2 regions of the Pseudoalteromonas sp. Hal040 genome follow, and region 1 is predicted to be linked to the other one. Evidence: predicted binding sites of a transcription regulator. Region 1 holds the regulator's gene; the other holds the start of a gene.
The links. Region 1 encodes NrdR, which represses ribonucleotide reductase genes. Its sites were predicted from a motif close to AAACACNANATNTNGTGTTT; they were not measured.
Positions count from the first base shown of each region.

Region 2: nrdA (class 1a ribonucleoside-diphosphate reductase subunit alpha) is a predicted target of NrdR. The motif match lies at 1,640-1,659, and genes of this name have one in related genera.

Region 1 is NZ_JARLUU010000001.1:2,831,287-2,839,379, reverse strand. Features, by position in the region: gene thrA (bifunctional aspartate kinase/homoserine dehydrogenase I) at 1-191, shown strand, start outside; gene thrB (homoserine kinase) at 201-1,127, shown strand; gene thrC (threonine synthase) at 1,146-2,429, shown strand; gene P4S60_RS13190 (hypothetical protein) at 2,473-2,841, opposite strand; gene glyA (serine hydroxymethyltransferase) at 3,134-4,390, shown strand; gene nrdR (transcriptional regulator NrdR) at 4,499-4,948, shown strand; gene ribD (bifunctional diaminohydroxyphosphoribosylaminopyrimidine deaminase/5-amino-6-(5-phosphoribosylamino)uracil reductase RibD) at 4,951-6,090, shown strand; gene P4S60_RS13170 (riboflavin synthase) at 6,095-6,748, shown strand; gene ribBA (bifunctional 3,4-dihydroxy-2-butanone-4-phosphate synthase/GTP cyclohydrolase II) at 6,791-7,906, shown strand; gene ribH (6,7-dimethyl-8-ribityllumazine synthase) at 8,012-8,093, shown strand, end outside.
Region 2 is NZ_JARLUU010000001.1:1,606,122-1,614,214, reverse strand. Features, by position in the region: gene ubiG (bifunctional 2-polyprenyl-6-hydroxyphenol methylase/3-demethylubiquinol 3-O-methyltransferase UbiG) at 1-696, shown strand, start outside; gene P4S60_RS07195 (HAD family hydrolase) at 696-1,370, shown strand; gene nrdA (class 1a ribonucleoside-diphosphate reductase subunit alpha) at 1,761-4,046, shown strand; gene nrdB (class Ia ribonucleoside-diphosphate reductase subunit beta) at 4,117-5,247, shown strand; gene yfaE (class I ribonucleotide reductase maintenance protein YfaE) at 5,247-5,519, shown strand; gene P4S60_RS07175 (YaeQ family protein) at 5,516-6,043, opposite strand; gene P4S60_RS07170 (TonB-dependent receptor) at 6,195-8,093, shown strand, end outside.

The DNA.
Region 1 (8,093 bases):
AATGTAAAGTAGGCATTGAAGCTGTAGATAGTAGCCATGCTCTTTACGATATCCGTGACGGTGAAAATGCACTGGCCATCTTAAGTCAATATTATCAACCACGTCCGTTCGTGATCCGTGGTTATGGCGCAGGTGCTGAAGTAACGGCTGCAGGCGTATTTGCCGACATTTTAAAAACGTTAACACGTTAGGAGCTGGTCATGATCCGTGTATATGCACCCGCTTCAATCGGGAATTTTGCTGTCGGCTTTGATGCGCTAGGTGCTGCGCTAGCACCTATTGATGGCACGTTATTAGGTGATGTTGTTGAGGTGAGTGCCGCTGAGCAAGATACTTTTGTTTGCTCTGGCGACTATGCCTATAAACTGCCTGCTAATGCTGAAGAAAACTTGGCTTATCAATGTTTAATTCATTTTAAAGAACACGTTGCGCCGACTATGTCTGCGGTAAAACTTGAACTGAAAAAGAACTTACCAATTGGTTCTGGTTTAGGTTCAAGTGCTTGTTCTGTGGTGGCTGCGTTTGCAGCCCTTGATAAGTTCGCTGAAACGAATTTATCTCAAGAGCAACTTATCGAGTTGATGGCTGATTTTGAAGCTATTGTTAGTGGCGGCCGTCATTACGATAACATCACACCATGTTACTTGGGTGGCTTGCAATTAACTGGTGAACTTATTCCGAACAAGTCAATTTCGTTACCCGTGGATAATCAATGGTATTACGTAGCGGCTTTTCCAGGTTTTTCACTGAATACCGCAAAAGCGCGCTCAGTACTGCCAAAGCAATTATCAATGCATGACAGTGTTGAGTTTGCACAGCGACTTTCTGCGTTTAGTAGTTTATTACTAACAGGTCGCTTTGATGCAGCGCTCTCCATTATGAGTGATGAAATAGCCGAGCCACATCGTGCACCGCTTATTCAAGGCTTTGCAGAAGCTAAAAGTGCTTTACCTGAGTTTGGCGCAGAGATAGTCAGCATTTCGGGGGCTGGGCCAACATTATTTACCGTGTGTAAGAGCCTTGAAGCTGCACAAAAGTGTGCAGCGTGGCTGAATGATAATTACATCAATGAGCAGGGTTTCTGCCACATCTGTCAACTAGATCAGCTTGGCACACGACAGCTTTAAAGAATTTAAGGAATAAACATGCAATTACATAATTTAAAAGATGAAACACAACAGGTGTCGTTTGTTGAAGCGGTAAAAACGGGTTTAGGGCGTAATCAAGGTGTATTCTTCCCTAATAGCCTTACGCCAATTCAAGACATTGATGCGTTACTTGATTTAGACTTTGTTAGCCGTAGCAGCAAGATTTTATCGCACCTTATTGGTGACGAGCTTCCTGCCGATACCGTTGCACAGATGGTGCAAAATGCCTTTAACTTTGATGTGAAATTAGTTGAAGTAGAAAAAGACATTTATTGCCTTGAACTATTTCATGGCCCAACGCTTGCGTTTAAAGACTTTGGCGGCCGTTTTATGGCTGAGTGTCTTGCGCAATTTAATCAGGGCGAAAAAGTCACGATTTTAACGGCTACATCAGGCGATACAGGGGCGGCGGTTGCCCATGCCTTTTATAATAAGCCTAATATCGATGTCGTGATCTTATACCCGAAAGGTAAAATTTCATTAGCGCAGCAAAAACTATTCACTACTTTAGGTAATAACATTCACTGCTATGCGGTTGATGGCAGCTTTGATGATTGCCAAAGTATGGTAAAGCAAGCCTTTTTAGACGATGAAGTTAAACAAAAGCTTGGTCTAAACTCTGCAAACTCAATCAATATTAGTCGTTTAGTTGCACAGGTGTGCTATTACTTTGAAGCGATTGCTCAATTACCAAAAGAGCAACGCAGTAAAGCGCATATCTCAGTACCTAGTGGTAACTTTGGTAATGTGTGCGCTGCAATGATTGGTGCTGTGATTGGTATGCCAGTAGCGAAATTAAGTGCTACAACTAACCAAAACGACACAGTGCCACGTTTCTTACAAAGCAAAGAGTGGGCGCCAAATGACACGCTTGAGTCGTTATCGAACGCTATGGATGTGAGTAAACCGAATAACTGGCCTCGTGTACAATTTATGCTAGATAACGAGTGGTTTAGCTATGATGACTTTTATTCGAGCTGTGTAGGTGAAGAAGAAACAAAAGAGGTGATGAAAAAAATTCATCAAACCGGTTACATCGCAGAGCCTCATACTGCAATTGCTTATCAGGGCTTGAAAGAAAATCTAGCTGGTGGCAGTGCAGGTATCTTTTTAGCGACTGCACACCCAGCTAAATTCAAAGACAGCGTAGAGCAAATTTTAGACATCGAATTGCCTATGCCGAAACCACTGGCAGATGCATTAGCAAAACAGTGTTTAGCAGAAGATATTAAGTTTGATTATCAATTGCTTCGCACTGAGCTGTTAAATAAATTGGCATAACAGCAAGTAAAGAGCGGCTAAGCCGCTCTTTTTAATGAAGCCTTTAATGAAGTAACGAATGACTATGACGGTTTAAAACCCGCATACTTAGAATGACCCCAGCCGCAATACACAGCAAAATGCTGATCACAGAGACGAGTTCATTTTGTGTCCATTGCATCAAAGTGAATGCCGAAATAAAAATGATAAAAGGTTTAAATTCATAGTAATAGCGAAGTTTTTTTTGTTTAACTCGCTGGCTTGAATGATCGGTTCTTCTGGCTTCAGAACGCATCCGCCAAATGTTAGCACCTAATAAAAATAAGATGACACCGATTAATGTAGGCACATAATCATTGGCTAATGTGATACAACTGATGCCGAGAAAGAAGTATCCGTAGGGGACTAATTCGTATATTGGTTTAGCTAACATGAACTTATACCATCCTTGATATTGACCAGTCCTATAAGCTTAGTTTGCCCCTATAAAAACGCAATGTAACAGGGCTATTTTTTGTTGAAATAACATTTTAAAAAGCTATGAAATGTTTTAAATTTATAAATTTTTGTTATGTATCAATAAAAAAATATCATTATTAAAACACTGTGAAATAAATTCAATCCCTGTTTAAATATGTTCATCTTTACAAGATAGGCAAAAGTGCGTTTTAAGCGTACAATACAGCCTTCAAAAAAACACCATACACGTTGCCTTAGGAGACCCCATGTTAGAACGTAGCATGAATATTTCGGATTTCGATCCAGAGTTATTTGCAGCCATCACTAAAGAGACGGCTCGTCAAGAAGAGCACATCGAACTGATCGCGTCTGAAAACTACTGTAGCCCACGCGTACTTGAAGCGCAGGGTTCTCAGCTTACCAACAAATACGCTGAAGGTTACCCAGGCAAACGTTACTATGGCGGTTGTGAGCATGTTGACGTTGTTGAACAACTAGCTATTGACCGTGCAAACGAGTTATTCGGCACTGACTACGCTAACGTTCAACCACATGCGGGTTCACAAGCAAACGCAGCTGTTTTCCAAGCACTTCTTCAGCCACACGATACAGTACTAGGTATGAGCTTAGCTCATGGTGGTCACTTAACTCACGGTTCACACGTTAACTTTTCTGGTAAAACGTACAATGCAATTCAATACGGCCTAAATGAAGAAACAGGCGAAATTGATTACGCTCAAGTTGAAGCACTTGCATTAGAGCACAAGCCAAAAATGATCATCGCTGGTTTCTCAGCATATTCAGGCGTTGTTGACTGGGCTAAATTCCGTGAAATCGCTGATAAAGTAGGTGCATACTTATTCGTAGATATGGCTCACGTTGCTGGTCTTATCGCGGCTGGTGTATACCCAAGCCCAATCCCTCACGCACACGTTGTTACAACAACAACTCACAAAACTTTAGCGGGTCCTCGTGGCGGTCTAATCGTTTCTGCATGTGGTGATGAAGAGATTTACAAAAAGCTAAACAGCGCTGTATTCCCTGGTGGTCAAGGTGGTCCTTTATGCCACATCATCGCTGCTAAAGCGGTTGCTTTCAAAGAAGCATTACAACCAGAATTCAAAGCGTACCAAGCACAAGTTGTTAAGAACGCACAAGCGATGGTTGAAGTACTACAAGAGCGCGGCTACAAGGTTGTTTCTGGTAAAACAGACAACCACTTATTCCTTCTTGACCTAATCGATAAAGATATCACAGGTAAAGATGCTGACGCTGCACTAGGTAACGCAAACATCACTGTTAACAAAAACTCAGTACCAAACGACCCTCGTTCACCGTTCGTAACGTCTGGTCTTCGTATTGGTTCTCCGGCTATTACTCGCCGTGGTTTCAAAGAAGCTGAGTCAAAAGAGCTTGCTGGCTGGATCTGTGACGTACTAGACAACATCAACGATGAGTCTGTACAAGCAGAAGTAAAAGAGAAAGTTAAAGCTATCTGTAAAAAATTACCAGTTTACGCTTAATTACTGGTTAAACCGTAATTAAGATAACAATAGCGTTGTTTTTTGCTATTATAAAGGCCGCTTACTAAGCGGCCTTTTTTTGTTTTTTATAAACGGAAGTTGAACCTTATGCATTGCCCTTTTTGCACAGCAAAAGATACCAAAGTAATTGATTCTCGACTTGTTGGCGGTGGTCATCAAGTGAGACGTCGACGTGAATGTAACGAATGCCATGAGCGCTTTACCACCTTTGAAGGCGCTGAACTTGTGATGCCAAGAGTCATCAAGCAAGATGGTAGCCGCGAACCATTCAATGAAGACAAGTTACTGAATGGCTTGCATCGCGCTTTAGAGAAACGCCCAGTCAGCACAGAGCAGGTCGACGAAGTCGTTAACATCATTAAATCTCAACTTCGTGCCACGGGTGAACGTGAAATCTCTAGCCATTTGATTGGTGAGTGCATCATGGAATCTCTGAAGAAACTCGACAAAGTGGCCTACGTACGCTTTGCTTCGGTTTATCGTTCATTTGAAGATATTCGCGAGTTTGGTGAAGAAATCGCTCGTTTAGGTGATTAATCATGTCATTCACAGAGCTTGATACTGCTTATATGGCGCGTGCCATTGAGCTTGCTAAACACGGCCGTTTTACTACGACACCAAATCCGAATGTTGGCTGTGTACTGGTTAAAGATGGCGAAATAGTCGGTGAAGGCTTTCATCAAATCGCAGGGCAGGGCCATGCTGAAGTGAATGCCTTGGCTGTAGCTGGCGACAACGCAAAAGGCGCCACTGCCTATGTGACTTTAGAGCCTTGTAGTCATTATGGGCGAACTCCGCCTTGTGCCGAAGGTTTAAAAGCCGCGGGTGTTAGCAAGGTGATTGCTGCTATGGTTGACCCAAACCCTGCTGTGAGTGGTCGTGGCCTACAAATTTTAGCCGATGCTGGCATTGAGGTGGCATCTGGTTTACTTGAGCAACAAGCGCGTGATTTAAACAAAGGCTTTTTAAAGCGTATGGAAACTGGATTGCCATATGTAACTTGTAAAATGGCGTGCAGTTTAGATGGTAAAACCGCACTCAATAATGGCCAAAGTAAATGGATAACAGGCCCTAAAGCGCGCCAAGATGTGCAAGCATTTCGTGCGCAAAGCTGTGCTATCTTAACCGGTGCAGACACCGTTATTAGCGATAATGCCAAACTTAATGTTCGTGTTGATGAGTTGCCATTTAGCATGCCAACCTCGTTACCTTTACGCCAACCTACCCGAATCATTATTGACTCACAAAATAGGTTAACGCCTGAGCTTGCGTTATTCAGCATCGAGGGCCCTGTGATAATTTTTACCACGTCGCTTGATAATCAAACTAAGTGGCCTCACTTTGTTAAACACGAAGTAGTGCCAGCAGTTAATAATAAAGTTGATTTATCGGCGGTTTTAAAGCGTCTTGCTGAACTACAATTTAATCATGTTTGGCTCGAAGCAGGTGCGACCCTAGCTGGCGTGTTTGCTGAGCAAGATTTAATTGACGAATACATTGTTTATATTGCCCCTAAGTTAATAGGTGATATGGGCAAAAGCTTACTAAACTTTGCAGAAGTCACCATGATGAGTGATATCACTGAACTGACCTTTACTGATACAGTGATGATTGGTGACGACATCCGCCTAACAGCGGTAAAAGCAAAGCAAGCCACACACATTGAAAATAAAGAGTAGCACTATGTTTACTGGAATTATTGAAGCAACAGGTAAAATTGTTGAACTAACACAAAAGCAAGGTGATCTAGCTATTCGTATTCAAAGCGCTAATTTGGATATGAAAGACGTCAAGCTCGGTGACAGTATTGCCACCAACGGTGTGTGTTTAACGGTTGTCGCTAAACATAGCGATGGTTTTAGTGCTGACTTATCAAACGAAACCATCAGCTTAACTGGGTTTGCTCATTACAAAAAAGGGCAAACAGTTAATCTTGAAAAAGCCATGCAACCTATTTCTCGTTTAGGTGGACACTTAGTGTCAGGCCATGTTGATGGTATTGCGACCGTTGAAAGTATCAGCCCGAATGCTCGTGCAACAGAGTACTGGCTAAGTACAGATAGCGATTTAATGAAATATATTCCGTACAAAGGTTCGGTGTGTATTGATGGCATTAGCTTAACGGTCAACGAGGTCGAGCAAAATCGCTTTAAGTTGACGATTGTTCCGCATACTGCTGAGCAAACTACGATTGCAGAATTTCAGGTGGGGACTCAGGTGAACTTAGAAGTTGACCAGATTGCTCGCTATTTAGAGCGCCTAATAAAAGGGGCCGAACAACCTTCCCGTTCAGACATATCAATGAGCTTGCTCGCACAAGCTGGCTTTATTAAATAAGTAAAGATACGTCACTATTAATCATACTCTCATGGGCACATTATGAATTTACACAGCGCGCAAGAAATTATCGATGACATTAAAGCCGGTAAAATGGTTATTTTAATGGACGATGAAGACAGAGAAAATGAAGGCGATTTAATCATCGCTGCAGAGCACATTAGTGCTGATGCCATCAACTTTATGGCAACACACGGTCGTGGTTTAATTTGTTTAACAATGACACAAGAGCGTTGTCAGCAGTTAGATTTGCCGTTAATGGTGAAAAATAACGGGGCTGCTTTTTCAACTAACTTCACCATGTCGATTGAAGCAGCGAAAGGCGTAACAACGGGTATTTCAGCAGCTGACCGTGCTCGTACAGTGCAAGCGGCCATTGCTAAAGGTGCCGTGCCGAGCGATATTGTACAACCAGGGCATATTTTCCCTATCATGGCGCAGCCAGGTGGCGTGTTAACACGTGCTGGTCATACCGAAGCGGGTTGTGATTTAGCGCGTTTAGCAGGTCTTGAGCCTTCATCTGTGATTGTTGAAATCTTAAATGCAGATGGCACCATGGCTCGTCGCCCAGATCTTGAAATATTTGCTAAAGAGCATGACTTAAAGATTGGCACTATTGCAGATTTAATCGAATACCGAAACTTAAACGAAACCACCATTGAGCGCGTTGCTAAATGTAAACTGCCAACAGATCACGGTGAGTTTGATTTAGTGACCTACAAAGACACTATTGATGGTCAGCTTCACTATGTTTTACAAAAAGGTGAAGTATCGAAAGATGAACCTACGCTAGTACGTGTTCACTTACAAAGCACCTTTAACGACATTTTATTATCAGATAGAAGTGCTGATCGTAGCTGGGGCTTATCAGATGCAATGGCTTATATCGCTGAGCACAGCGGCGTGCTGGTTATTTTAGGTAAGCAAGAATCAACTGAAGACTTAGAAGCAACCGTTAAAGCGTTTGCTGCTGAAGATGCGGGCGAAAATGTCAGTCATCGTAAGTTCCAAGGTACATCGCGTACAGTGGGCGTGGGGTCTCAGATTTTGGCTGATTTAGGTATTGAAAAGATGCGCTTAATGAGCCGTCCTAAGAAGTACCATGCGCTATCTGGTTTCCACTTAGAAGTGGTTGACTACGTTGAGCCGCGCTCTTAATTAGGGAAAACAGATTTTCTAGGCTACTTTTATATTTTTGTGGTATTATGCGCCGTAATTTTTGCGCAATCGCAACCGCTTAAACTTATTTTTTAGGGTTATTAAATGAAAATTATTGAAGGTAACAAATACGCACCGGGCAAAAAATTTGCCATTGTCATTTCTCGCTTTAATGACTTTATTGGTA
Region 2 (8,093 bases), 1.2 Mb from region 1:
AATGTAGATAATGCAGAAATTGCAAAGTTTGAAGCCATCGCAGAACGTTGGTGGGACCGCGACGGAGAGTTCAAACCCCTTCATGAAATAAATCCTCTACGTTTGGATTTTGTCGCTGATAAAGTGGGCGGCTTATTTGATAAGGAAACTTTAGATGTTGGCTGTGGTGGCGGCATTTTGAGTGAAAGTATGGCGCGTATGGGCGCAAAAGTAACCGGCATCGATATGGGACAAGAGCCTTTAACCGTTGCTAAATTGCATAGTTTAGAAACGGGCGTACCTGTTGACTATATAAAGGTACCTGCAGAACAGTTTGCTGCTGAGCACCCTGCTCGCTTTGATGTTGTGACCTGTATGGAAATGCTTGAGCATGTTCCAGATCCCGCATCTATTATACGCGCTGTTGCTGAGCTTGCTAAACCGGGCGCCGATGTGTTCTTCTCAACACTAAATAAAACACCTAAAGCCTATTTGTTTGCTATCGTAGGTGCTGAAAAGCTATTAAAAATGGTGCCTGAAGGTACCCATGACCACAAAAAGTTTATCAAACCTGCACAACTTATTGCGTGGGCTGAAGAAGCGGGTCTAAAAGTAAGAGCCAGTACTGGCCTTAACTACAACCCATTTTCAAAGCAATACAGCTTAAATGATGATGTAAGTGTTAATTACATCCTGCACTTTGAGAAACTAGCCTAATGAGTGGTGTGCAAACACCCTCTATCGATTTTGATGCCTTTATCTTTGATTTAGATGGCACACTACTCGATACCGCAGATGATTTAGGTGGCGCATTAAACCGTGTGTTAGCAGATGCCAATGTGGCCCCTGTTGCTGAACATATATACCGCCCTGCTGCTTCTAATGGCGCTAATGCATTATTAGAAGCCGGCTTTGGTGATAAATGGCCTGAACTTGAACAACTTGCTTTACGCCAACAGCTTCTGGATTACTATGCTGAAGATATTGCTGTACACAGTAAATGCTTCACTGGCATCGAGCAGCTTTTAATTGCGCTTAAGCAAAACAATATTAAGTGGGGCATTATGACCAATAAGCCCGGCTTTTTAACTGAACCTTTAGTGCAAGCGATCCCATCATTAAGTAATGCCCAGGCTGTTGTCAGTGGTGATACATTATCAGTGGCAAAACCATCGCCAGATCCACTTCTCCATACCGCTGAGATCTTAGAGGTTGATCCGAGCCGTTGTTTATATATCGGTGATGCTGAGCGTGATATTCAAGCTGCAAAGGCTGCAAATATGTACAGCGCCACGGCGTTATGGGGTTACATACCCAGTGTCGACGCCGCGCTTGGCTGGCAAGCGGATTTTAATTGGCACTCGCCAATTGATGGCTTTAACCATATATAGTGTTATTTGATATCTAAAACACCATATATTGTGATCTGATTTACTTTTGAACATTCTTTGATGATAAAAAAAACAGTCAAAATTTATTTTTAATTACGGTAAATTTTCTGGATCTTTTGTTGATTTCTACAAATTTCGTCGTCTATGAATGTTCAAAGGTTAATGGTTACTAACACAAAGCGTTTATCCAATAGTTATCCACAAAATGGGGCAATTCTATCCCTTGCAAAACAGCGCAGACCACACTATCTTGTGATCTGCAATTTAAACAACACCAGATATTGTGGCTAAATGTTATTCAATTAGTTCTCTGGTGTTTAATAATAATAATTACATAAAGAATACCTTTGTCTTTACAACTATAATTTCCCAAGGAATACAGGCAAAACTATGAACCAACAGCTATCTGTAAGCAAACGTGACGGCCGTAAAGAGTCACTTGATCTCGATAAGATCCATCGCGTGATCGCTTGGGCCGCAGAAGGTCTTGATAATGTGTCTGTCTCACAAGTTGAATTAAAATCTCATATTCAATTTTATGACGGCATTCGCACCGACGACATTCATGAAACAATCATCAAAGCTGCAGCAGATCAGATCTCTAAAGATACGCCTGATTACCAGTACCTTGCTGCTCGCTTAGCTGTATTCCATTTACGTAAAAAAGCATATGGCCAATTTGAGCCACCACGCTTATACGATCACATCACGAAATTAGTTGAAGACAAGCGTTATGATCAACACCTATTAGTTGATTATACCGAGCAAGAAATTGACGAGTTAGATGCTTACATCGATCACAACCGTGACTTAAACTTCAGCTACGCTGCTGTTAAGCAACTTGAAGGTAAGTATTTAGTTCAAAACCGTGTTACTGGCGAAATTTACGAAAGTGCACAGTTTTTATATATCTTAGTGGCTGCAAGCTTATTCTCTGATTATCCAAAAGAGACACGTCTTGATTACATCAAACGTTTTTACGACGCAGTATCTACATTCAAGATTTCATTACCAACACCAATTATGGCAGGTGTGCGTACACCAACACGTCAGTTCAGTTCATGTGTATTAATTGAATGCGGTGATAGCCTAGATTCTATCAATGCAACATCGTCTGCGATTGTTAAGTATGTTTCACAACGTGCAGGTATTGGTATTAATGCCGGTCGCATTCGTGCGCTAGGTAGCCCAATTCGTAACGGCGAAGCGTACCACACTGGCTGTATCCCGTTTTATAAACACTTCCAAACAGCAGTTAAAAGCTGTTCTCAAGGTGGTGTACGTGGCGGCGCAGCAACCCTATTCTACCCACTATGGCACTTAGAAGTTGAAAACTTACTTGTGCTTAAGAACAACCGTGGTGTTGAAGACAACCGTGTTCGTCACCTTGACTACGGTGTACAGTTCAACAAATTAATGTATAGCCGTTTAATCAAAGACGATTACATCACATTATTTAGCCCGTCAGATGTACCGGGTTTATACGATGCGTTCTTTGAAGATCAAGCCAAATTTGATGAGCTATATGTTAAGTACGAACAAGATGAGTCTATTCGTAAAAAACGTATTAAAGCGATTGAGTTATTCTCAATGTTTGCACAAGAGCGTGCGAGCACAGGTCGTATCTACTTACAAAACGTTGACCACTGTAATACGCACAGCCCATTCATCTCGACTGTGGCGCCAATTCGTCAATCTAACTTATGTTTAGAGATTGCATTACCGACTAAGCCGCTAAGCAATGTAATGGATGAAGAAGGTGAAATTGCACTTTGTACGCTTTCAGCGTTTAACTTAGGTGCTATTGAGTCATTAGATGAATTAGAAGAGCTTGCTGAACTTGCTGTTCGTGCCCTTGATAACTTACTTGATTTCCAAGACTACCCAGTTCCTGCAGCTAAAAACGCAACGATGGGTCGTCGTACACTAGGTATCGGTGTAATCAACTTTGCTTACTACTTAGCGAAGAATGGTAAGCGTTACTCAGATGGCAGCGCAAACGCGCTAACTCACAAAACATTTGAAGCAATTCAATATTATCTAATGAAAGCATCAAATGAGTTAGCAAAAGAGCGCGGTGCGTGTCCTAAATTTAACGAGACAACGTATTCTCAAGGCATTATGCCAACAGATACTTACAAACGTGACCTAGATCAGTTCTGTAATGAACCACTTCACTTAGATTGGGATTCATTACGTGCAAGCATTCAAGAGCACGGTATGCGTAACTCAACGCTATCTGCCCTTATGCCTTCAGAGACATCATCACAAATCTCTAACGCAACAAATGGTATTGAACCACCACGTGGTCATATCAGCGTTAAAGCAAGTAAAGATGGTATCTTAAAGCAAGTAGTGCCAGATTATGAAAACCTGAAAGATAACTACGAGCTACTGTGGGATATTCCTTCAAACGATGGTTACCTACAACTTGTTGGTATTATGCAAAAGTTCGTTGACCAAACGATTTCTGCTAACACTAACTATGATCCATCTAAGTACGAAGGCGGTAAAGTACCTATGAAGGTGCTATTAAAAGACCTACTGACTGCGTACAAACTTGGTGTTAAAACCCTGTACTATCACAACACGCGTGACGGTGCATCGGATGCTCAAGATGAGCTAACACCAGAGGTGGAAGATGATGGTTGTGCAGGCGGCGCTTGTAAAATCTAATTAAATTAATAACATAACAAAAGCGGGCTCATTAGCCCGCTTTGTCCTGACTGTTTTTTGAGTAATCACTATGTCATATACAACTTTTAGCCGAAATCATAATAACCAATTACAAGAACCGATGTTTTTCGGCCAAACGGTAAACGTGTCACGTTACGACCAACAAAAGTACCCTATCTTCGAGAAGCTAATTGAAAAACAATTATCGTTCTTTTGGCGTCCTGAAGAGGTTGACGTAAGTAAAGACCGTCTTGACTTCCAAGCGTTACCAGAGCACGAAAAACACATCTTTTTAAGTAACTTAAAATATCAAACATTACTTGATAGTGTACAAGGTCGCTCGCCTAACGTTGCGTTACTACCAATTGTGTCTATCCCTGAGCTTGAAACATGGATTGAAACATGGGCATTCAGTGAAACCATTCACAGCCGTTCATACACGCACATTATTCGTAACGTGACGCAATCGCCAGAGCTTATCTTTGATGACATCGTAAGTAACGAGAAAATCAGTGAGCGTGCGGATGCCGTAACTAAATACTATGATGACTTAATCAACATGATTTCTGTTTACAACCTGTACGGTGAAGGTAAACATGTGATCAACGGTGAAGAAGTTAAGGTCAACCTTTTTGATCTTAAAAAGCAACTTTACCTTGCGATGATGTCGGTTAACATTCTTGAAGCGATTCGCTTCTACGTTAGTTTTGCTTGTTCATTTGCGTTCGCAGAACGTGAATTAATGGAAGGTAATGCAAAAATCATCAAGCTAATCGCTCGTGATGAAGCATTGCACTTATCTGGTACGCAACACATCTTAAACATCATGCAAGAAGGTAAAGACGACCCAGAAATGGCAATCGTTGCTGCACAATGCCGTGAAGAAGCGATCCAGATGTTTAAAGAGGCCGCTGAACAAGAAAAAGATTGGGCTGAGTATCTATTTAAAGATGGTTCAATGATCGGTCTTAACAAAGATATCTTATGTCAATACGTTGAATACATTACAAATGCACGTATGACTGCGGTAGGTTTGCCAGCTCAATTTGAAAGTAAGAGTAACCCTATTCCTTGGATCAACTCATGGTTAGTATCTGACAATGTTCAGGTTGCGCCGCAAGAAGCTGAAATCAGCTCTTACCTGGTTGGCCAAATTGATTCACAAGTTGATGCATCAGATTTTGGTGACTTCGACCTGTAATGAGCGCGAATACCACTGCACAGGTTATCCTTGCAGGAACAGACAGCCAGGATCTTGATTTTGATTCTGGCTGTTCATCTCTCCTTGAATGCCTAGAACAACACAAAATAGATGTCCCCTACCAATGCCGTGAAGGTTATTGTGGCGCATGCCGTGCAAAATTAGTTGAAGGTGACGTGAGCTACAACCAAGAGCCACTTGCGTTTGTTCGAACAGGCGAAGTGTTACTGTGCTGTAGTAAGCCCAATGGTAAGGTGAAAATAGAGCTTTAATGCCACACAAGTTCATTTGTTTGGTAGAAGTTTTCTTTGTCTGACACACTCACTGTTTGTTGATCTATCGTTACATCCCACTGTAAGTTCTTCGTTAAATGACTCGCCAATTGCTCAATAAAGTTGTCATCAAAAGCAATTAAATGGCTATTATTTATCAGCTCTAGTTGATGCTCATACTCTTGTAACCACTCATGGTTTAGCGTCGTGACAACCCATAATTCATCCACGCGTTTCGCTATTTTATTGAGCTGCACAATATCGGGTTGGTCAACAGCTAGCCACGTTTGATAATGATCATCCAGCGCTTTTATTGACACATCAGGCTCAGAATGGCTATGACTTGTATTCAAGATGGCCGATTCATTATGAGAAAATAAGCAATAACTTAAAAGTTTAAGTACAAAATGCTGATAGCTTTCACGACGACCACAGGCCGTAGTAAACACCTCTTTGTGATTACGATGTGCTCTTAAATCAGCAATCGTAAAATTTGCTTTAAACACCCTATTTTTATCAGACATAAGAGTTAGCCATCTCACTGTAACAGTCTAAGTATAGTGTATGGTGTTAAAATCGCGACATAAGGTAAAGTTATAGTATAACGTTATTGCAGTTAAAAAATTGCGGTGTTATATTATATCACAACACTCAACAACAAACTTAGAAGTAGTAATGATAAAGCAACTTTCAATTCTTTCTAGTGCTGTTGCCGTCGCGCTGTTTTCCCAATCAACAATGGCTGCTGTGATCACAGGTCAAGTATTAGATAAAAACCAACAACCTATCAGTAATGCAGAAATACACGTACACGGTAAATCTCAATCTGTTGTCACCGATAAACAAGGTCAATTTAAAATTGATGTAGACAACAAAGGTCAGCTACACATTAGTAAAGACAATTACATTGATAAACGCGTTGCTATCAACGGTGAAGATCAAAACCTGGTTGTTACACTTATCCCAACCTCAGTTGAGACTGTGGTTGTTTATGCCTCTGCACTTCATAAAAATAGCCTTGAAATGATTTCACCTGTGAATGTTTTAGCCGGTGATGAACTAAAAGATAAGGCAAAACCAACTCTAGGCGAAACACTTAAAGGATTACCAGGCGTTAATGCCAGTTACTTTGGCCCAGTATCTTCGAGCCCTATTATTCGTGGCTTAGATGGTCCACGTGTTAAAATCACTCAAAATGGTCTTGATAGCAGCGATGCATCTCGTATTGGTCCAGATCACGCAACATCGAATGACAGCTTAGCAGCTGAGCAAATCGAAGTACTTCGCGGCCCAGCTACCCTACTTTATGGCTCTGGCGCAATTGGTGGTGTGGTTAACGTAGTTGATAACCGTATTCCAACCGATAACATTGATACTTTAACCGGTGCTGCTCAGTACACTCACGATACAGTATCAAATACCAACACCTATGCTGCAAAACTTGAAACCGGTAACGATGGCTTCAACTTCCATTTTGATGGTACTAAGCGTAAAGGCCATAACTACAAAACACCAACATTCGAGCTTCCCGAGGAACACGACGAACATGAAGGTGAAGATCATGAAGAGCACGAAACAGCTAACAGTGTTGAAAACACCTTTATCGATAGCCAAAATGTGAACTTCGGTACCAGCTATGTGGGTGAACACCTGACCTTAGGTGTATCTTATGGTCGTATCGAAACTGACTATGGTATTCCAGCACATGAACACCACCATCATGAAGAAGAAGCGGCTGATCATGATGAAGAAGAACATGAAGAGTCTGTTTTTGCACAATTAGAGCAAGATCGTTGGCAAGGTTACATGAGCTATGCGCTGCATGATAATTGGATTGAAAATATCTCATTACGTGTTGGTTACACTGACTATAAACATGCTGAAATTGAAGATGGTGCTGTTGGTACTGTGTTTTCAAACAAAACCACAGAAGCACGTGCCACTGTTGAGCATAAATTAGGTCTTTGGCACGGTATGGCAGGTTATCACTACACTGAATCTGACTATGATGCAGATGGTGAAGAAGCCTTTACACCTGCAAGTGTGACTAAATCAAATGCATTATTCATGCTTGAAGAGCGTCAATTTGGTGATGTTACCGTTGAATTAGGCGCACGTCTTGAAGATTACCAAATCGACTCTGCAGTTAGCATGGCTGAACATCATCATGATCATGAAGCAGAAGAAGATCACGATGAAGAAGAAGCAGAAATCATTAACTACAGTGAAGATTTCACTAACCTTAGCTTATCTGCAGGCGCGATTTGGCAGTATCAAGAAGGCCAAAGTGTTGCTTTAAGTGTATCTCGTTCTGAGCGTGCGCCGCTAAGTGCTGAATTACTATCAAATGGTGTTCATATTGCAACAGGCACTTATGAACTAGGTCTTGGCTATCATATCGAAGACGGTGAAATTCATTTTGAACCTGAAGATATCAAGCAAGAAACATCAACCAACTTTGATTTAAGTTTCCGTCGTTTTATTGGTGACTTTGGTTATACCGTTAACTTTTTCTATAACGATATTGAAAACTACTATTACCAGCAAAATACGGGCTTAGCATTCGATGAAGAT